Regions from separate parts of the Ruegeria sp. CK3 genome, predicted to be linked through region 4. Evidence: riboswitches for the same ligand, from Rfam matches in the RefSeq annotation. Region 4 holds a riboswitch; each other region holds the start of a gene.
The links. Region 4 has a riboswitch for cobalamin ahead of ACR0C3_RS05770 (DUF1636 family protein). Riboswitches for the same ligand answer to the same signal wherever they lie in the genome.
Positions count from the first base shown of each region.

Region 1: another riboswitch for cobalamin. It lies ahead of ACR0C3_RS16145 (DUF1636 family protein); the one in region 4 lies ahead of ACR0C3_RS05770 (DUF1636 family protein).
Region 2: another riboswitch for cobalamin. It lies ahead of ACR0C3_RS14010 (DUF4198 domain-containing protein); the one in region 4 lies ahead of ACR0C3_RS05770 (DUF1636 family protein).
Region 3: another riboswitch for cobalamin. It lies ahead of ACR0C3_RS11705 (aromatic ring-hydroxylating oxygenase subunit alpha); the one in region 4 lies ahead of ACR0C3_RS05770 (DUF1636 family protein).

Region 1 is NZ_JBQFPV010000010.1:63,736-68,921, forward strand. It holds gene cobN (cobaltochelatase subunit CobN) at 1-1,162, opposite strand, end outside; gene cobW (cobalamin biosynthesis protein CobW) at 1,168-2,223, opposite strand; gene ACR0C3_RS16145 (DUF1636 family protein) at 2,220-2,600, opposite strand; cobalamin riboswitch at 2,684-2,887, opposite strand; gene ACR0C3_RS16150 (NAD(P)-dependent oxidoreductase) at 2,914-3,984, shown strand; tRNA gene ACR0C3_RS16155 (tRNA-Cys) at 4,024-4,097, opposite strand; gene ACR0C3_RS16160 (protein-L-isoaspartate O-methyltransferase family protein) at 4,319-4,972, shown strand; gene ACR0C3_RS16165 (TolC family outer membrane protein) at 5,067-5,186, shown strand, end outside.
Region 2 is NZ_JBQFPV010000008.1:248,691-253,876, reverse strand. It holds gene ACR0C3_RS14030 (energy-coupling factor ABC transporter ATP-binding protein) at 1-585, opposite strand, end outside; gene cbiQ (cobalt ECF transporter T component CbiQ) at 582-1,364, opposite strand; gene ACR0C3_RS14020 (cobalt ABC transporter permease) at 1,364-1,942, opposite strand; gene cbiM (cobalt transporter CbiM) at 1,939-2,550, opposite strand; gene ACR0C3_RS14010 (DUF4198 domain-containing protein) at 2,557-3,342, opposite strand; cobalamin riboswitch at 3,471-3,672, opposite strand; gene ACR0C3_RS14005 (FKBP-type peptidyl-prolyl cis-trans isomerase) at 3,922-4,350, shown strand; gene ACR0C3_RS14000 (hypothetical protein) at 4,363-4,542, opposite strand; gene ACR0C3_RS13995 (enoyl-ACP reductase FabI) at 4,602-5,186, opposite strand, start outside.
Region 3 is NZ_JBQFPV010000007.1:142,971-148,156, reverse strand. It holds gene ACR0C3_RS11715 (hypothetical protein) at 108-575, opposite strand; gene ACR0C3_RS11710 (FAD-binding oxidoreductase) at 836-1,915, opposite strand; gene ACR0C3_RS11705 (aromatic ring-hydroxylating oxygenase subunit alpha) at 1,921-3,192, opposite strand; cobalamin riboswitch at 3,257-3,460, opposite strand; gene ACR0C3_RS11700 (GNAT family N-acetyltransferase) at 3,579-4,100, opposite strand; gene ACR0C3_RS11695 (type I glutamate--ammonia ligase) at 4,214-5,186, opposite strand, start outside.
Region 4 is NZ_JBQFPV010000003.1:332,893-338,078, forward strand. It holds gene ACR0C3_RS05755 (FecCD family ABC transporter permease) at 1-241, opposite strand, end outside; gene ACR0C3_RS05760 (ABC transporter substrate-binding protein) at 243-1,193, opposite strand; gene ACR0C3_RS05765 (ABC transporter ATP-binding protein) at 1,206-1,982, opposite strand; gene ACR0C3_RS05770 (DUF1636 family protein) at 1,979-2,374, opposite strand; cobalamin riboswitch at 2,433-2,636, opposite strand; gene ACR0C3_RS05775 (hypothetical protein) at 2,672-3,160, opposite strand; gene ACR0C3_RS05780 (hypothetical protein) at 3,157-3,348, opposite strand; gene ACR0C3_RS05785 (D-lyxose/D-mannose family sugar isomerase) at 3,499-4,164, opposite strand; gene ACR0C3_RS05790 (carbohydrate kinase family protein) at 4,183-5,109, opposite strand; gene ACR0C3_RS05795 (glucokinase) at 5,138-5,186, opposite strand, start outside.

The sequences.
Region 1 (5,186 bases), on a different contig from region 4:
CGGGATAGGTCGACAGCACCAGCGCGGGCACTTGATCTACCTTGGGCTTGTCATGCAGATTCAACCAGCCGGCGACGCGGTCGATAATCGCTTCGATCCGCTCTTGCTCAGCCCGGTGGGCAAAGCGGGAATATTCCAGATGCGGATCGCGCTTGCCAGGCTCCTTGAACGAGGCAATGCCCGCCGAAATACGCCCGTCCACTTCGGGCAGCACCACATGCATGGCGAGATCGGCGGGGGAGAGGCCGCGTTCCGCCTCGGCCCAAGCCTTGCGGCGGGACGTGGCGAGGGCCATCTGAAATACCGGCACGCCCGCCGCGTCCAAAGGGGATGTACCCGACGAGCCTTTGCCTGAGAAGGAGGTGGCGTTGATGATCGCCGAAGGCTTCAGAGCGACGATGTTGTCACGCAGCCATTCAGCGGCGGCAGGTGCTTTGAGCGAGGGCGCGAATAGGCCCACCGCCTCGAACCCGCGACCCCGTAAGCTGCGGATCACGGCGGCAACAGGGGCGGTATCTGCCGAGGTTAGATAGGCGCGATAGAACGTGACGACGATACGTTTTGCGTCGTCCGAAAAGGCAGTTTCAACCGGAATCACGCCGCGATCAGGACACCACGCGCCAGATTCGGGCAGGGTTTTAGCCCCCATAACCGGGCCGGCGTAAAGCCCCGCCGCCAATGCCATCTGCGCCAAAGCGGCCTGTGCCGCGACTTCACCGCCGGTGTCGCAAAGATGTGCCAGACGGCGCAGGGTCGAGACGGGCAGGGTGGAATATTCATCCAACCGCGTGTCCTCACGCCCGTCGGCAGGAAGGACGGCCAGCGCGATCCCCTTGGCCTGCGCAAGTGACAGAACCTGCTGCAGCCCGTAGGCCCAATAAGGCACACCGCCAATGAGACGGATCAGAATGCCCTTGGCACCCTCCAGCGTCTGTTCCACATAGGTGTCGACGGACAGAGGATGCTTCAACGCCGTCAGGTTCGCCAACCGCATCGTGGGCATACGCCCCTCCGGCCCGCCACCGCGATGCCAGCCCGCCGCGAAAGCGCCAAGGTCGCTGTCCGAGAAGGACAGTACCACCAAATCCGCCGGGCTTTGGCCCAGATCGGTTGGGGTTTCCGTTTCTTCTAACCCGTGGCTTTCGCGGAAGACGACGTGCATGGAGCTTACTCGGCGGCCTCGGTGACACCCGCAAGGATATCGCGGATTTCTGCTTCTTTGATGTCGTCATGCTCGGCGATCACCACCATGCGCGAGCGGCGGTCTTCACCGGGCTCCCACGGGCGGTCGTATTGATGACGCACACGGGCACCAACGGCCTGCACCAGCAGGCGCATCGGTTTGCCTTGAACGGCGGCATAGCCTTTGACGCGCAGGATGTTCAGCTCATTGGCCAGACGTTCGATCTTGGCGACCAGATCGGCAGGATCGGACTGTTCCGGCAGATCAACGATGATGCTTTCGAAATCGTCATGCTCGTGATCGTGGTGACCGTCGTGATGCGATGGACGAGCGTCCATGTCATCCTCGGCTGCAGCCTCAAGACCCAGAACGACGCGGACATCCACAGCACCTTCGGCAACCTCAACCACGGGCAGCGGACGAGGGGCCTCGGCGGCGATGATCTCCTTCGCTTTGGCCACGCCTTCGGGACCGGCCAGATCGGGCTTGGTCAGCAGGATGATGTCGGCGCAGGAGATCTGATCCTCGAACACCTCGGATAGGGGCGTTTCATGGTCGATCGAATCGTCGGCCAGGCGCTGAGCGTCCACCGCTTCGACATTCGGCGCAAAGCGACCAGCGGCGACGGCCTCGGCATCGGCCAGCGCGATCACGCCATCAACGGTGATTTTCGATCGGATATCGGGCCAGTCGAACGCCTTCAGCAGTGGCTTGGGCAGGGCGAGGCCGGAGGTTTCGATCAGGATGTGATCGGGACGCGGCTCCAGCGCCATCAGAGCTTCGATGGTTGGGATGAAGTCATCGGCCACGGTGCAGCAGATGCAGCCATTCGCCAGCTCCATGATGTTCTCCGCTGGGCAATCCGGGATGGCGCAGGACTTCAGAATATCGCCGTCGACGCCAACATCGCCGAACTCATTGACCACCACCGCCAGACGCTTGCCCTGCGGGTTCTGCATCAGGTGCTTCACCAGAGTCGTTTTGCCCGAGCCCAAGAAGCCAGTGATCACGGTGACGGGGAGTTTTTCCAAGTTGCTCATTTCAGGGCTCCAATCGGGGGAATGCGGGCTGCGCAGTTTTTGCGGAAATGTTCGGGGCGTTCGCGCCATTTGACCAAGCCGTCCTCGGTCGCGAGGTACTTGGTAGCGCCGTCAACGATCACGTCGACATGGTCTGTTTCGTTCAGATGTTCATAAACGAAGGTCCAGCGATCCGGGCCGCCGCGCAGCACGATGGAACAGCCCTCGTTGCAGTTCGACAAGCATTCCACGGCTTTCAGGATAATCCCTTCCGGCAGGTCCGCCTGTTCAAGCGCCTTATGCAACAGGGTGCCGGGGCGTTTCGCATCGTCTTCAACGGGCAGCCCGCGACGACAGGTGGTGCAAACCAGCAATTCGACCGGAGCGGTCTCGGTCATGTCTCTCATCCCCCCAAATCCTCATCGTGGGGGACGGGGTTTCATGCGGGTCCCTTGACCCGACACCGGAACACCCCGTCCGGTTTCATCTTCGGGCGTTGGCAGGTCTCCCGGCTTGCGGATGTCAGAGTTGTCCTCTGTCGGATGTCCCACCTTCCCGGCTTTGCGCCAGTGGCTTGGGCACCCTCTCCGGTCACGGTCGCGGGGGCGGCTGCGTTTGGCGGAAAACCCGTTGACGCATTCCCTTTTCATCTGTTCTCACAGACACCAACATGAGGCTCATGCGGCACGCACCTGCAGCTTGTCAAGCGCGATGGAGCTCAGACTGCTGCGGCACGTTGAAAAGCGACCTGCCAGCGTCGCTAGGCGGCATGAACAGGACGCCGATGCATGGTCGCATGGCCTCAAATCGCAAACGGAGGCGAAATCCATGAAAGTAGGTTTTATCGGGCTTGGGAATGTGGGCGGCAAGCTGTCGGGGTCATTGCTGCGCAATGGAATCGATCTGACAGTTCATGACCTGAGTTCCGATCTGGTCGAGGCCTTTGTCGCGCAGGGGGCCAAAGCGGCTGAAAGCCCGGCCCAGATGATGCGCGATTGCGATGCCGTGATCACCTGCCTGCCGTCGCCTGCGGCCTCGGACGCGGTGATGCAGGAGATGTTGCCAGAGGTTGGTCCCGGAAAGATCTGGATGGAGATGTCCACCACTGACGAGGCCGAGGTCAAGCGGTTGGGTGCATTGGTTCTGGAGCGCGGAGGGGCCGCCGTCGATTGCCCTGTCTCGGGTGGCTGTCACCGCGCGGCGACGGGCAATATCTCGATCTTCGCTGGCTGCGATCGCGACACGTTCGAGCGCATTCTGCCCTTCCTGACCACCATGGGTCGGCGTGTTCTGCACACCGGAGAGCTCGGCTCGGCCTCGGTTCTGAAGGTACTGACCAACTATCTGGCCACGGCCAACCTAATCACCTGTGCTGAAGCGTTGGTCACCGCCAAGGCTGCCGGGATGGATTTGAACACCACCTATGAGGCCATCAAGATTTCGTCAGGGACATCGTTCGTGCACGAAACCGAAAGCCAGGTGATCTTGAACGGTTCGCGCGATATTTCGTTTACGATGGACTTGGTGAAAAAGGATATCGGCCTGTTTCAGGACGTCGCCGACCGCGCCGGTGTTCCTTTGGAAATCAATCCGGTGATGATCAAGATCTTTGAGGATGGCATCGCCCGGTTTGGCGAGCGTGAGCTGTCGCCAAACATCATCAAACGCCTTGAAGAAGCCACCGGCTTGGACATTCGCGCACCGGGTTTTCCTACGGAAATGCAGGACGATGAGCCGGAAGAACCAGGGTACGAAGTCGTGCCTCAGGGGCGTTCCTCCTGAAAACTGATTTCTGTAGACTATATTTAGAGGAGTGGGATGTGGAGGCGAGTACCGGAATCGAACCGGTGTACACGGATTTGCAATCCGCTGCGTCACCACTCCGCCAACTCGCCTTTTCAAGCAAAATCAAATACTTGCCGTGGTGTGGTGGGCCTTTTAGCAGCTTTCATCGGGGGCGTCCAGAGGATTGCCGTCGATTTTGGGCCGCAAATCAATATTTGTGGGCGGCCAGTCTAAACGGATCGTGAACCAGGCTTGCGGCATCTGGGCCGTTGTCGAGTCAGGTCGAGTATGGCACAAGCCAATTACCCAAGGGATTGAAAAGAGAGATCAGATGTCAGATTTCGCAGCCCGGCGCCGCACCATGGTTGATACGCAGGTAAGACCCTCGGATGTGACCAAGTTTCCAATCATCGACGCGATGCTGTCCGTTCCGCGTGAAAGCTTTGTGCCAACGGCGCAGCGCGAAGCGGCCTATGTCGAAGAGCTGATAGATTTGGGTAACAACCGCTGTATTCTTGAGCCGCGCACTCTGGCTAAGATGTTGGATGCGCTGAATATCTCGAATGACGAAATGGTTCTCGATATCGCACCGGCCTATGGTTATTCAACCGCAGTCGCCGCGCGGATGGCACAGTTGGTGGTTGGTGTCGAATCTGACGAACATCTTGCCTCTGAGGCGCAAAGCGTGCTGACCGAAGAAAACGTCGACAATGCCGTCATTCATGTCGGACCTCTGGAAGAGGGCGCGGCCGAGCATGGCCCTTATGACGTGATTATGATACAAGGTGGTGTCGAACATGTGCCCGACGCGGTGTTGGACCAATTGAAGGATCAGGGCCGGATCGCCTGTCTGTTTGTGGATGGGCAACTGGGTACGGTTCGCATCGGTCGCAAGGCCGGTGGTGTGGTCAGTTGGCGGGATGCCTTCAACGCCAGTGCGCTGGTTTTGGACGGTTTTTCCCAAGAGTGTGCATTTTCGCTATAGTCCGCTGACTGTTGTTTCCACCACCTTGATTAGTTGAACATAAAGACGCAAACTGCCGGAGAGGCAGCGTAATTTCGATTTGAGAGGATTTGGTATGCGTGGAAAGACAGCGGGAAAGCTGGTCAAAGCGCTTGCAGTGACTGCGGCCATTGCCCTGAGTACTGTTCCCGGAAGGGCCGTCTGGGCTGACAATCTGACAGATGCGTTCATCGGA
Region 2 (5,186 bases), on a different contig from region 4:
AGGAGAATGGCTGACCAGAAGGATAGCCTGAGGCAGAGATTGCAGGATTTCGAGCAACCGCGCTTCGTTCTTGGTGTCCAGCGCATTAGTCGGCTCATCCAGTAGCAGGGCTTGCGGCTCCATCGCCAGAACCGTCGCCAGCGTGATCAGGCGCTTTTCGCCGCCTGACAGTTTATGTGTGGTCCGATCCTTCAGATGCATGAGGTCGAGATCGCCGAGAACGCGATCTACAATCTCCAAGGCCTCGTCGCGCGTCTTGCCGAGGTTCAACGGACCAAAAGCAATGTCCTCGGCTACTGTGGGGCAGAATAGCTGGTCGTCGGGGTCTTGAAAGACAAGGCCGATATGGCGGCGCACTTCATGGAAATCTGCCTCGACCTGCCTTGGTTTGGCAAAGACGGTCACCGTTCCGGAGGACGGCCGCTGCAGCCCAAGTGTGATACGCAGAAGCGTGGATTTCCCGGCTCCGTTCGCGCCGGTCAGTGACAGGCGTTGTCCGGCCTCCAGCCGCAGGTTTGCGCCGTTCAGAACCGGTGCTTGTCCAGTATAGGCAAAGCAGATGTCGTCCAGCGCGATTAGGGTCATGCGAATTCCACTAGGATCAGGGCTAGACAGAGGGCTCCAAGCCCGGCAGCAAAGACAATATCACGTCGGTTGATGCTATAGTCTTGCAGCAACAGCATCTTGCCTGAAAACCCCCGGCATTTCATCGCGCCGAGGATGCGCTCGGACCGTTCGATTGCCCGGACTAGCATCATGCCGACCAGATAGCCAAAGCTGCGATAGGTGTGCCAGTTGGTGCCGGGACGGAAGCCTCGGACTTTCATAGCGGCGCGTAGGCGTTGGTATTCCTCATGCAGGACGTCGATGTATCTGATGGTGAACATCAGAAGGTGCACCAGTGTTTCCGGGCAGCGGAGCCGGTGCAGGGCGTGGCCCAGTGTGACAGGCTCCATTGTGCCGACCAGAACCATCACGGTCAGGATCACGGCGTTGGCGGTCAGCGCGATTTCCACGGCTTTCCAGAGCCCCTGCCAGCTGGCCGGAAACCCCCAGATGGTGAACATCGTGTCGCCGGGCATGGTGAACGGCAGGAGGACCAGCATAAAGATGATGAAACTGTCCATCATCGCCATCCGCTTGAGCGTCTTGCGCCAGGGCAGTCGGGACAGCACCAGCAAAGACAAGGCTATCGTTAGCGCCGCCGCAAGAGCGGGCAGGGACGATAGGGAGACCACAACGACCGCAAACAAAACGGACATGACGATGCGCACGCGCGGATCAAGCGAGGTGATCAACCCCAGTTGATCGACCGTGCCAGCTTCAGCCAGCGTCCGTTCCTGTGGTCCAAGTACGTGTGCCATCAGCCTGCCAATTTCCTCCGCGCCGCGAGGTAGAAGCCCAGCCCGAACAGGCCAAAGATGTATCCGATGCCGCCCAGAATGGTCTGTAGGTCGTTATGTTCGCGATAAGCGGCGATTTCCCGGCGCAGGGGGCGTATTTCGTCACGGACGGCTGCTGCGATGGCCTGACGCTCCTCATCGCTGAGGGAGGCCACAGTGACGCCCTCCGAGGCTGGCGTTGGCGTGGGCGACGCTGCGGGCGTGTTCTGGACAGCGACGCCCATGATCTTGGCGACGTTATCGGCAGTCATGGTGACCTCGGCCACGTGACCGGCGCCAAGGTCGGCAAAGAAGGTATGGGCGACCGCTGTGGTAGGCGTGTAGATGAAGAACCCGTCTGCGTCGGTCGTGGCCCGACCCAGCTCGACCCCGTTTGGATCGGTCACGACAACCTCGGTATCGGTCGCCATGGTGCCGTTGGAGAAGCCGATTTCCCCTTCGATCGCATCGCCGGACGCAAAGACTCCGGCAATCACCTTATGGGCCAGCGCGGGCAGAGGGGCCGCGCATAGGGCCAGGATGAGCGCAATCTTTCTCATGTGGCGGGCCTTGTCAGGAACAGTTCAGGTTTGACTTTTCGCGCGAGAAGAACGGCAAATCCGGTCAGGACGGCCTCGACTATCATAACCGGGATGTGGGCAAAGAAGACCAGCTTGGCGGCAGGGAGGAATTCGTCCCCTGAAAGGGCCAATGAATTGCCCACCATGACGGTCGTGGCTGCAATGGCAAAGGCGCCGCCAATGCCGCCCCAGATCGCGCCATGAACAGGTGAACCACGCCCAATCAGGGGCCGGAACAGCAGCCCCGCCAGTACGGCCGGAAAGGCGATGTTGAGCGTGTTGATCCCCAGCACCGTCAGCCCGCCGAAGCCAAAGAAAACGGCCTGCAATAGCAGACCCACAAACAGGGCCGGGAAGGCGGCCCAGCCGAGCAGAAGCCCGGCCAGACCGTTGAGAATAAGATGCACCGACGACGGCCCGATCGGCACGTGGATCAGAGAGGCCACGAAGAAACTGGCCGCTAGCACCCCTGCCGTGGGGATGCGGTCCAGATCCAGCGACCTGAGGCCCATGGCAACCCCACCAGCGGCGGCAACTGCTCCGCCGATGACGACCGGGTTGGATAGGGCTCCGTCGACGATGTGCATCGGGGGTTACTCCATGTCCCAGGCGCGGATCCAGATCACCGAGTCCTGGCTCAGCTCTTTGCCTTCATGTTCGGTCTCCGGACCAGAACCCAGCGCGGCAAAGCCCCAGTATCCGGCTTTCGGCACACCGAAGGAGAAATAGCCATTGGCGTCGGAAATGGCGACAACAGCGCCTCCGGGCATCGGCGAAACGGTAGGCTCGGACGAAGCTTGGCTGTCAAAGCTGGGTTTGGCGGCCATGTATTCGATCTCGATCTCAGCGCCGGCAACCGGTTCGCCATTTGCTAGAACCTGACCGGTGAAGGTCGAGCCTGCGATGATGTTGTAGGGCTTGTTCAGCGGCACGATCTCGGTCGCCAGACCTGCGGGGTTCATCCAGTCGGTCGGCAATTCGTTGCGGTTCAGGAACGCCTTGGTGATCTGCTGGATATAGATATCTTCGGCCTCTTCGTAATAGGGCTGAGGCACGGTGACCATCACATAGTCGCCCGAACGCTTGACCGGGACAGAACCTTGAAAGGCCGCGCCTTCGTTTTCGGGGCTCGAAAACCGGATGGGCTCCAGCGTGTCCAACAGGTCGGTCTTTTCGCCATTGTGGATCACGTAGAATTCCTGCGGCTTGTCCAGATCCATGACATGGCCGTTTTCAAACGGGTGCCAGAAGATCAGCTTGACCGGCACGTCGCCCGGCGCCTCGATCAGTGTGTCCGTGGTGTATTCCAGCAGAAAATGTGCGTGCGCCATCGCTGGAATCGCCAGCGCAGCCGCAGCCGTGCAAAATAATTTCTTCACAAGGTCTTTCCTTCGTCCTTCGTGCCAACCCCGGCACGTTTCTTGCTTGATATCGGGACGAACGGAGCCATTTACCCAAAATGAGGGTATCGGCCCAATGCACACCCCGGCATCGGTGACACACCCCTTCCGAGGGTGCATATCCGGCAGGTCTCCTGACTCGCGGGTCAAAGCATGGGGCTGGCCTTCCCGGGTGGACCCCAGTGGCGTGTCAGCCCTGCTCACCGCCTACAGTTGCGGGGGCAGTTGCGGCATTGGGTGGATCAGAATTCCCCGCACCGCATTCCCTTTTCTCCGGGCGAACCCGGAACCGGACATGAGGACGCTGATGGCAGAGATTCCCATCACCGGTCAATCTCTATTTAAGACTGTAGCGATAACATCTTGTCGATAGGAGCGGATGTTCCTGTTCTGCCCGCTCGGTATTGAAGGCACGTGTGTAAGCGACGACAAGAGGACGCGCATGCCTGCACCGCAATCTGGACATCAGAATCAGATGCATGCATCCTGCGCCGCGTCAGACTCCGGCGTAGCGCGCTTGTGTTCGGCGCCCAATTCCCCACAAGCCCCGGAGGCCCAATGTCCGAGATCAAACAAGGCGACACAGTTCGCATCCACTATACCGGCACGCTGCTAGACGAGACCGTCTTTGACAGCTCGGACGGGCGCGATCCTTTGGAATTTGTTGTCGGTTCGGGCCAGATCATACCCGGCCTGGACAGTGCGATGCCAGGACTGGCGGTTGGTGACAAGAAGCGGGTCGAGATTGCCTGTGTCGACGCCTATGGCCCGATCAACCCGGCGATGCGGCAGGACATCCCGCGTGAGGGTGTTCCGGATGATATCCCACTAGAGCCGGGAACCCAGTTGCAGATGCAGACCCCCGATGGTCAGGCGCTGCCGGTAACGGTTGTCGAGGCGAACGAGGCCACGGTGACGCTGGACGCCAATCACCCGCTGGCCGGGCAGGACCTGATCTTCGATATTGAGGTTGTCTCGGTGAACTGAAGGCTTGAGGTCTTAGCCCCAAAGCCCGTCAAGCGCTGCACGGACCTGCGGTTGCGTGAAGAACACGAACAACACCAGCAATGTGGTCAGCGTTAAAAGCAGAAAACGGGCGCGGGGGCTTAGGAACCCCGTTTTCCGTCTGGTCTGGGTGCCACGCGTATTGCTGGCAAGGATCTGGTCGGTTTTGCTCATGCCCATATCCCTGACGCCGAAAGATGGTCAAATCTTGGCGGCGTCTGGGAAAGATATGGTCACATGAAATCCGGCTGTGGCATTCCAAGCACGTGGAAACCGCCATCCACCCTGATGATCTCGCCCGAGGTGCAAGCCCCCGCATCCGAGGTCAGGTAAACCGCTGTGCCGCCAACGGCCTCAAGCGTAGCGTTCGAGCGCATCGGCGCATTCTGGTCGCAGAATTTGTAGGTCTTGCGCGCTCCGCCGATTGCAGCCCCGGCCAGGGTCTTCATCGGGCCGGGCGAAATCGCGTTCACACGGATGCCTTCAGGGCCGAGGTCGTTGGCAAGATAGCGTGTCGCCGATTCCAGCGCGGCTTTGGCGACGCCCATGACGTTGTAATTCGGAACCACGCGATTCGAGCCCTGATAGGTCAGCGTCAGCAGTGAGCCGCCATTGTCCTTCATCAGCGGATAGGCGCGGCGGGCGACCTCAATGAACGAGTAGGCCGACACATCCATTGAGTGCTTGAAATTGGCTCGTGTGGTGTTCAGGAACCGGCCTGTCAGCTCGTTTTTGTCCGAGTAGGCGATCGCGTGGACAACAAAGTCGATGGTGGGCCAGCGTTCGCCCAACTCGCCAAAAGCGCGGTCCAGCGAGGC
Region 3 (5,186 bases), on a different contig from region 4:
CGCTTATATCCGCAGAACTGTCAGAGTCAACACGTCCCAACTGCCCTGCTCAAATTTCTTGGAGGGTTTTTAGGCCAACGGGTTCGACGCCAGCTAGGTAACCAAACCTATGAAAAGAAACCCGGCGCGGATTTTCCCGGAAAGGCCACCACCTTTGCGGTCGGCTGCGGTACGCTCTGCAGGTCGGCACCGGCATGCGTTACTTCGCTGATCCAGAAATCCTGATCCCGAGGCGGACAGCCAGTGTTGAACACCAGCGTCGGCCATTGTTCGTCATCGGTGATAACCAAGTCTGCCGAAAAGCGTTGCGCCCCATTGGTCAATGTGACCGTACCGCAATACTCTCCCGAGACCTCTTGCGGGGCCAAGAACGCGTCGCGGGTGCGCACAGCAGTCGCACCCATATGTCCCAGTTGTTCAAGATTTTGCTCTGCCACTTCGCCCAACACCAGAGCCTGACCTCGCCAGGACCAAGCGGACCCGACCGCCAAAAAGGCCAAAGGCGCCGCCTCAAGCCCGTCAAGCTCGGTTTGATTCCATGAAATGGCTACACGACCGTTATATCCGGCTCTCATATACCTGCTCGCACTTATCAACACCCCACCCAGTACTCAATCCGCTTTATCAGGGGAGATTCCGGCGGAAAAGAGACAGAATTTGAGCAATCACGTGAATGTTGCCGAATAGAATCAACTATCCGTGAGCAAACCTGTGCCACCCAAACTTTCCGAAGCGCGTATAGAGGCGGCAAGTATCTGAGATCAATACTAATATTTTAAAATTGGAACCGCAGGTGGCCGTAGCCGCCCCGCAGTTTCAGCCTGAGACTTCCCGTTTACACCTCAACTTCGACCTTGCCGATCGGGTTTGAACAGCACGCCAGAATGTAGCCTGCCGCTATGTCATCCTCGGAGATACCGCCGTTGTGGACCATGTGAACCTCACCCGAGGACTTTTTGACCTTGCAGGTGCCGCAAACGCCAAACGTACAGCCTGAGGCAATGTTCAACCCGACCGCGCGTGCAGCGGCCAGAACCGTATCCGTCTCGGCAACTTTGGCGGTGACACACGAGGTCGCAAACACGATTTCAGCGGCGCTGTCATCGTCGGGTATGACATCATCCAGATCAGGCTGATCTGCTTCGGTCTCAACCGGGGCTCCAAAGCTTTCCTGATGATAGTTCTCCATGTCAAAGCCCAGACCCGACAGAGCGTCCCGGACTGCTTGCATGAACGGCTCAGGACCGCAGCAATAGACCTCACGGTCCAGATAGTCTGGGGCCATCAGGCCCAGCATCAGCTGGTTGAACTGACCCTGGTAGCCGGTCCAGGGGCTGTAGCGATCCGCTTCCTCTACAACGAACTTCAGATCCAGACCCGGCGTCCGGCTTGCCATCTGTTCCAACCGTTGGCGGAAGATGATCTCGGACGGACGTTTGGCGCAGTTTATAAAGACGACATCCAGATCGCGACCTTCGTCCCACATGCAGGTCGTCATCGACATCATCGGAGTGACGCCCGACCCCGCCGAGATGAACAGATACTTGGGCGCTGTGCTTTCAGCATTGGTGAACAGACCGGCTGGGCCAATCGCCCGCATCCGCATACCCGGCTGCAGATTGTCCAGCATCCAGCGCGTGCCGATGCTGTCCGGTTGCGCCTTGGCCGTGATCGTAATGGACCGTGGACGCGATGGGGATGACGAGATCGTATAGGTCCGATGCACAACGCCTCTCGGCTGCCCCGGCGCCGGGATCTCGAGCGTCAGGAATTGACCGGGATGGTAGGCAAACAAGGCCCCGGAAGGAGCGCGGAAAGTAAAGCTGGCAGTGTTTGGCGTCTCGGGCACGACCGAGACGCATTCCAGCGTCTCACTATCTTGCCAGATCGAGGCAACAGCGTTCAGATCTTTCATCTCCGTCACTCCGCCGCCATCGTGTCAGGTGCAAGGTGGCGCGCCAGGGCACTGCAATACCAATCGGTGAATTGCAGAACACCGGATTCCTGGATCCCCGAATACGGTCCCGGCACATAGGCGGGGCTGTTGATGCCCATCTGGTTGTCTTCCACCACGCGGCGATCTTCGTCATTGGTGGCCATCCAGACCTCGGTCAGGCGCTTGACATCATAGTCGACCCCTTCGACCGCATCCTTGTTGACCAGCCACTTCGTGGTGACTTCGGTCTCGGTCGGGCTGACCGGCGTGATCCGGAAAACAATCGAATGATCGGCCAGGAAGTGGTTCCACGTGCTGGGATAGTGGAACTTCAGCAACGTCCCCGCATCCGCAAAGGGCGAACGGCCAAGAAAGCGACGCACCGCGGATTTACCGTCCAGAGTGTAGCTTTCCGCCCCTTCCTTCAGCGGCATGCGCGCCAGGCGGTATTGCCCGTCATCATGCAGATAGAACTGCGACGGCATTCCCGCAGCCTCGCAACGGTCGAAGTGAGTTTGCATGAAGGCCGGGGTTTCACCCCCTTCGATACCGGTTACCGAGGGATCATCAGGGAAGGTCCGGCACAGCGAAGGGTGATTGCCACCGCAGTGATAGCACTCACGGTTGTTTTCCCAAACCAACTTCCAGTTACCCTTTTCGATGATCGTGCTTTCAAAGGCGACCTTGGCGTTGCTTAGATCATGCGGCTCCAGATAGGGCCGTGCTCTATTGGCGAAAGTGTCGAAATCGGGCGCTTCATCCGCAAGACAGATATAGACCAGCCCGGCCAGTTCACGGCAGTGAACGGTTTTCAGCCCGTGTTGTTTGGGGTCGAAATCAGGCCCCATATCACGCGCCCACAGCAATGAGCCGTCAAGCTCATAGGTCCACTGGTGATAGGGGCAGACCAGTTTGGGCGAGTTCCCCTTGGCCGCTTTGCAGATGATTGACCCGCGATGGCGGCAGGTATTGTGGAAGGCCCGGATCTGGTTGTCCGCGCCGCGCACAATGATCACGCGGTATGCGCCTACAGTGTAGGTCACATAGTCGCCTGTTTTCACCAGTTCACATGCCGGAATGGCAAATAGCCAGTTGCGGTAGTGGATGGCCTCAAGATCCGCCTGAAAGACATCTGGATCGGTATAGAACGCCTGCTCAAGGGCATAGGCCGGGTTTCGACGCGCCAACAGGCTTTGAACGTTGCTCACTTCTGGCTCTCCTGCCGCGCCCTGCGGCTCAGCTTGGGCAGATGACATAAGAGGCCAGTCCGGAGCCGTGCGAGGATCACGTCCGAAACTTGTGCCCCCACCGCCACCCGCAGTTTGACATATATGCAAGGCTGGTTTCCGGACTTGAAAGGGGCTTACGCCCGGTTTCGACACCTTCCCGGGATCCTCCTCCCAGTGGTCACCTGTCGAACCTGACCTTTCTTACCGTTGCGGGGGCAGCGCCGGAATTGCACCGGCTTCCCAATTCTCTGCCGCCTGAGAATCAGACAGCAGCACCTCACATGCGCAACCTACTCGGGGAAGGATTCGCGGCTGAAAGCCTTGCGACATTTCCAGAAACAAAACAGACATGGCCAGCAAAAATGGAGACCTGAAACAGGGCTGCGGTTTGAGGCAAGAACAAAAAACTAAATTCACTCGTGTTGTGATGTGTCCCAGAGATGCGCGTGCATGAAGGGCGCAATCGCAAGTGTTTTTCCCCCCAGTTTTTCAACCGATCCTGCAGTGAGCTCAAGCGTCATCCATGCCTCGGGGATCGTCAGAAGGTCAGGATATGGTATCTCTTTGTCAGTCGGGACAAACCCGAACAAGGGGTAGAAAGTCGGCACGCCCAACACGAAGACAGCGTCTGTTCCAATGGACCTCAAGTGCATGATGCCGGTCTCCATCATCTCTCTGCCAACTCCTAGGCCTTGATACTCGGGGGAGACACCGCAGGGCGCAAGAAGATAGCATTTAACGTCCGGGTGACCCTGGAAGACAAACGGGGTGAACATGACATTGCCCGCGATCTGCCCCTTGCGCCTTACGCTGATTGAAATCGTTTCCGGATGCTCAAGGAGATCTTCGGCGAGTTGAGCGATTTCTTCACCTTCCGCTTCGCCAAAAGCCAGCCTATGCACATTCAAGATAGCATCGGTTTCTGAACGGCTCATGATCCATCCCTATCCTTAGCTAAACAGCTTGCACGCGTCATACGGCGCGAGATTACCCAAACGACGCCCCAGAGGTCGCATTGGGCAAGCTTCGGCAAGACGAACCGCTCAGGTCAATATGTTTCTTCGTACAATCGGCAGCGTGCGTCTGTGTCCAGATGTTCGGTTGTCGCGATCTCGGATTGCTTGTGAGCTTGGTACACCTCGGCAAAGCCTGCGGGGAACCAGCCGGTCACAACCGGGTTGGAAACGAACCGGTCGAGCGCAACTTCCAAAGTCTGAGGCAAGCGCACCAGCCCCCTTTGGTTCAGTTCTGCGACGTCCAACAGCGAAAGATCCTCTTCGGTTGGAACGGGCGCGGGTAGCCCCTCTTCGATCCCCTGCGTCCCGGCCATGACAACCGCCGCAAGCGCCAGATGAGGCGAAGCTGCAGCATCCGCCGCACGGTATTCGATGTTGAACTGCCCGGCGATCGAGGCTGGGTCTTTTGCGGTCACCGGGCAAATCCGAAAGGAAGCCTCGCGGTCGCGAAAACCCAGATTGTTGAAAGCCGCAGACCATCGATGCGGTGTCAGGCGTTCATACGAGATCACCGAAGGCGCTGTCAGAGCCAGGATCGCATCCAGATATTTCAACACTCCGGCGGCGAAGGCACTTGTCAGGTCCGACATGCCGCAGGGCCCGTCATCGGCGTAGGTCAGCGGCGCGCCATGATCATCCACAAAGCTCATATGGATATGGACCCCATTCCCAACGCTCGCGACATCTCGAATAGGGGTATAGGTAGCCCGCTCGCCATAGGCCTGCGCAGTCGCATACGTCAGTTCGCGCACCATTATGGCTGCGTCCGCTGCGCGAACACCCAGCTCGGGGCCGATGACGACCTCATATTGGTTTGGCCCATATTCCTTCATGATCGAATCCGGCTTCAGACCGACCTGAGAAATCGCGTTGATCAAGGTCTCGCACAGATCACGCTGCAGGCCAAAACCCCGATGGCCATAGGCTTCGTTGGCCTGAGTTGGCGGATCTTTCAGCTGGAACTCATGCTCGAACGCAGCCAGCAAATTTGCTCCTGAGACCTTG
Region 4 (5,186 bases):
CGACCCCGACAACACCCAGCCCGGCCCCAATCACAGCCGCAAACAACGCGCGGGGCAGGCGCAGGTCAAAGACGATCCGGTGCAGAGGGGACATGTCGCCCTCAGTCACGCCAGTACCCAGCCCAATCGCGGTGAAAACCTCGGCCAAGGGGATCGGGGTGGTGCCGTAGATCGTCGACAGCAGCAAAAGGGCGGTCAGAATGACCGCCCCCAGCAGGACCGCTTGGCCCGTTTTCGTCATCTCAACTGTTTCCCCGGTGCATCGCCGTTGCCATCTTCTCGATCGCTTCGATGTTTGCCGGTCCCGGTGTCAGCTCTTCGTAACGCAGGCCGATCCAGCGCTCGTTCTTGACTGCATCGGTCTGCGACATCACCGGGTGTTCCTGCAGGAACTTGAAGGTATCCGCCGCGCCGTTGCCGGTTTGATAGTCCAGCAGGACAAGGAATTCGGGGTTCGAGGCGGCGACAGCCTCCCACGAGGTGCGGCCCCAGCTAGTGTCCATGTCATGGGTAACGTTGACGCCGCCAGCCGCTGCGATCATCGCGTCGGGAATGGCATATTTGCCTGCGGTAAAGGGCGCATCGGCCGGGCTGTCCAGCAGGAAGACACGGGGTTTTTCCAGATCGGCGGTTTTGGCTTCGATTGCGGCCAGTTGGTCTTTCCAGCCCGAGACCAGCGCGTTCGCCTTGTCTTCGACCTGCATGACAGTGCCCAGACGCAGTACGTCATCAAACAGCAGGTCCATGCTGGCTTCGGGGCGGTCTTTGTTCAGGTGGATGCAGCTTTCGGTCAGCACCATGGTCTTGATGCCAAAGGGCTCTAGCGTGTCTGGGGTTACATCACCTCCGGGCTTCATGCCGTAATACCAACCGGCGAAGAACATGTCGGGTTCAACCGCGACGAGGTTCTCGACCGTCGGGTATTTCGGAGCGAGTTCGGGAATGTCACCGCGTTGCGCGTCGAAATCGGGGCTGGTCTTGTACCAGCCAGTGATGCCAGTCAGACCAACGATGCTGTCCTGAAGACCCAGTGCAAAGGCCATGTCGGTCATGTTCATGTCATGAACTACGATCCGCTCGGGCTTGGTGTCGAACACCAAAGGTTCACCGCAATTGTCGACGGTGATCTCTTGCGCGGCAGCGCTGCCCGCCAGTGCGCTTAGTACCGCAGCGGACAAAAGTTTCAGTTTCATCAATCTCTCCTGTTAAGATGAAAGCTTTCGTTTTCGGATGTCCAGCGCGGGGATCACGCGTCCTTCGTGCTGGAAACACAAATAGTCAACACCAAAAGTCTCGCGCACGCGGTCTGGCGTAAGAACCTCGGCGACCGGGCCGAAGGCCGTAAGCTGTGCGTTCTTCATCAGGGCGACGTGGCTGGCGAATTCGGGGATCATGACCAGATCGTGGACGATCATCACAACCGTCACACCCAACTCGGCCACCAGAGACAGCATGTGCCCCTTGGCATCCGGGTCCAGATGGTTGGTCGGTTCGTCCAAAAACAGCAGCGAGGGGTTCTGCGCCAAAGCCCGTGCGATATGGGCGCGCTGACGCTCTCCGCCGGACAGTTTTGCCATCTGTTTACCAGCCAGATGGGACAGTTCGGTGGTGTCTAATACGCGCTGCAGGTCCGTTTTAAGAGCTTCGGCGGATTTGTCGGCCCTGATCGGGATTTGTCCAAGGGCCACATAATCGCGCAGTTGCAGCCGCCCGTCGGGTATTTCCTGCTGGCCGACAACGGCAATCCGTCTGGCCCGTTCCAGCGACGACAGTTTCCGCAGGCTTTGCCCCTGAATGCGCACATCCCCCAGCGCCAGCTTTGCGACCCCGCACAAGAGGTTGAGCAGCGTCGTCTTGCCGGCTCCGTTCGGGCCAGCAACGGCCAATATCGCGCCTTCCTCAAGCGTGAACGAGGTGTCGCGCAGCAGAACATCGCCGTTCAGGGCGTAGTATTCTAGGTTTTCAGCGACCAGAAAGCTCATGCCGTGTCCTCCGATAGCAGGCAGGGCATGCGCGACAGGGTTTTGGTATAGAGCGCCAAGGGACGGGTAGAGGCGCTGGTCCAGCCATCCTCGCTGTCGCGGAATTGATGGGCGAACTCAGCCAAAGCGCTCAGATCGGCAGGGGATTGAATATCGCCAAACAGATATTGCGCCTTGCCCTTGGCCTGCAGCCCGACCGTCATCGGGCGGTCGCACCCGGCCATACATTCGATCAGACGTGTCGAGAACCCCTCGGGCAGCTGGCCGTCCAACGCTTCTTTCGCCTCATGCGCAGGGATCGGCCCTTTGCACGTGCCGCATATCAGGACGAAATGATCAGCCACGGCACGGGTGGCCGACTTGAACAAAAGCCAAGTGAAGGCAAAAGCCATGAATTGCATCAGCACGCAGATGTGCCATCGAGCCTCCTTCCGGGACACCCCGCCCCGGGTTGGTTAATCTGTGATGGCAGGTCTCCTGACTTGCGGGTCGTTGCTCGGCCAACCTTCCCGACCTTAGGGGCCAGTGGTTCTGTGGCGTCGCTCTCCGCTTACAGTTGCGGGGGCAGTCACGGCATTGGCCTTTGGGCCGCACCGTATTCCCATTTTCATCCCTCAGGCACAGACCGTAGGGAACCATCCAGAGCAGCTAGTCTGCTCGCGCTCCTCTTGTCAAGCGCCGGAATCGCGCTAATGGACCACGCGCAGGGTTGGCCTGCGGGCGGGTTGGCCCGGTCGGACGACACTTGTTGGGAACTGGCTGGCCAAGGTCAAACCGGCCTGTATCAGGTGCGCGTCCGGGTAGCCTCCGGTCAATTCGTTCAAGGCATCGCGCGCTGCTGGAGTTTCGTCGCGGCGCATGTGATGCAGCATCCGGAGCAGGGCGTGCTCCTCACATGTCAGTTCGTGCCGTTTTTCAACACAAAGCGGGTCGTTGAAGACCAGACCCAAAGGGCGGGTGCGTAGCGTGGCCTTGATGATTTTGAAGACCAGATGTGCCAGAACCAGCTCCTGATCACGCCCCCAGCGTTCGGTTGCGACCGTGAAAGCATGTTGCCAAGCCTGCGTTTCCGGCTCGGTGAAGCTAAGGATGAAGTGCCGAATGACAGGCAGCAAACCGCGTTCGAAACCGTCAAAATCGGTGAATGGCAATGTGTGGTTGGATGCCGAGTGTTTCATGCGCGTTCCCTTTTGGGTTTGAGGGTTTTCGCAACCAATGGGTGGACGTTTAACGGAAGTGTGTTGGGATCAACCGGCGTTTCAGGGCGCGGCGATGCGGCGCGAGCTGGAAAAGTGAGATCAGCCTCGATCGCCTGCCTCAGTTTTGGTTTCAATGCGCAGCCATAGCGGCTGGCAACGGCGTCCATGGCCAACAGGTCGGCGAGGGATTTTCGCATGTCAGGTTATCTTTCGGTCGCAAAATTGGGACCGGGCGATGATTCCAACGGAATCTGACTGGGTCAGCCGTTAACTGACAAAAACAGTCAGAAAATACAAGCGCGAAAGTCTTAATGAAGTCAGTAGTCGGCAACCAACAGGAAATCCGGGGCTGTGTCTTCTTCTATTGTTGCAAAGCGGGGGATCGGGTCTTCGAATACGTTGTCCGTCCGGTCGTCATTCACGGTTGAGACTTCGCCAATCAAACAATCCGCACCTTCCGCCCAAAAGGCGTGCCAGACGCCGGGCATCAAGGTCACGCTCTGACCTGGCTTCAGGCGCAGATGCTCTCCGGGCTGTATGGTGACAGGGCAGGCATCGCTTGGAACGGTGACCGCGTTATCGCGGTCGATACCGCCATCGGGGTCCGACGCATAGATTTCCATAACTAGATCGCCGCCCCCACGGTTGATGATGTCCTCGGCTTTGACGATATGGCGATGCATCGGCGATAGCTGTTTGTCGCGAGAGATCAGCAGTTTTTCGGCATAGAGCATACCGCGCCCCCGGCTCAGATCGCTGACGTTACCGTTGCGCAGGGTGAACAGAAACAACCCAAGTTCATCAAACTTGCCTTGACCGTAGTCGGTGATATCCCAACCTAGCCCATGGGCACGAATACTGTCCGCCTGGGCGCTGCGCATCTGGTCAGGTGTCCAATCTGCGAAAGGCGGCAGAACGGCACCAAATGAACTAATGAATGCCTGGGCTTCGGTCTTGATACGGTTGATTTCGGATCGTTTCATCTTGGACTCTTCGTAGGGCTATAATTCATGCGACCAGGGCGGATTTGCTCCGGCGCGCGAGACGGTGACGGCAGCCACCTCTGCGCCCAAGGTTAAAGCGTCACGTAGCGCATCCGGGGACAGTGCTTTCAAGCCGGACTTTGTCAGCTGGCCAGCCTGTTCCAGCGAGGCCAGAACCCCTGCATTGAACGTGTCCCCCGCGCCAACCGTATCCACAACTTGCACCGGTTTGACAGGGACTGAAACCACCGTGCCGTTGGCCAGATACCCTGAGGCGCCCTCACTTCCACGGGTGACGATGACGGCAGAGGGGCCTGCTTGAAGTAGCAAAGGGACTTTCTGATCATGGCTTTCCGGGCCGGGGATGATCCAGTCCAGATCCTCATCCGAGACTTTGACGATATCGGCCTGTTCGATCATTTGGTTCAACCGCGTGCGGTAGCGGGTTTGATCCTGTATAAAACCGGGTCGGATATTGGGGTCCAACATCACAGCACAGTTCGCGCCGTGTTGCGCCAGCATCGCTGCATAGGCATCCGCGCAGGGCTCGCAGGCAAGGCTGATGCCACCAAAATAAAGCGCTGAAACCGCGGTGAGTTGACGCGGCATATCCTCGGCCCGTAGCATCCGACCCGCAGTGTTTTCATCGACAAACGTGTATGTGGCGTGACCGTCCTTCAGCTGAACGAAAGCCAGCGTGGTCGGCCTGTTCGAGGCAATCACATGTGTCGTGTCCACGTGGCTGGCCCGCAGGTCACCGGTCAATTGCTGCCCGAACATGTCCGAGGACAGACCTGTCAGCAAGCCTACGGGCGCGCCCAATCTGCCCAAAGCGATAGAGGTATTGAATATGGCTCCGCCAGAATGGGGAACGAAACCGTCCCGCCCGGACAGGGTCGGTTCGGCAATCATGTCGATCAGGGCTTCTCCGCAACATAGGATCATCCCACATCCTCTTCCAAAATGCGCTCAGTTATCGCTGAAGCGCATTTTTACAGAAGTTGTTAGCGCCAACAATGCCA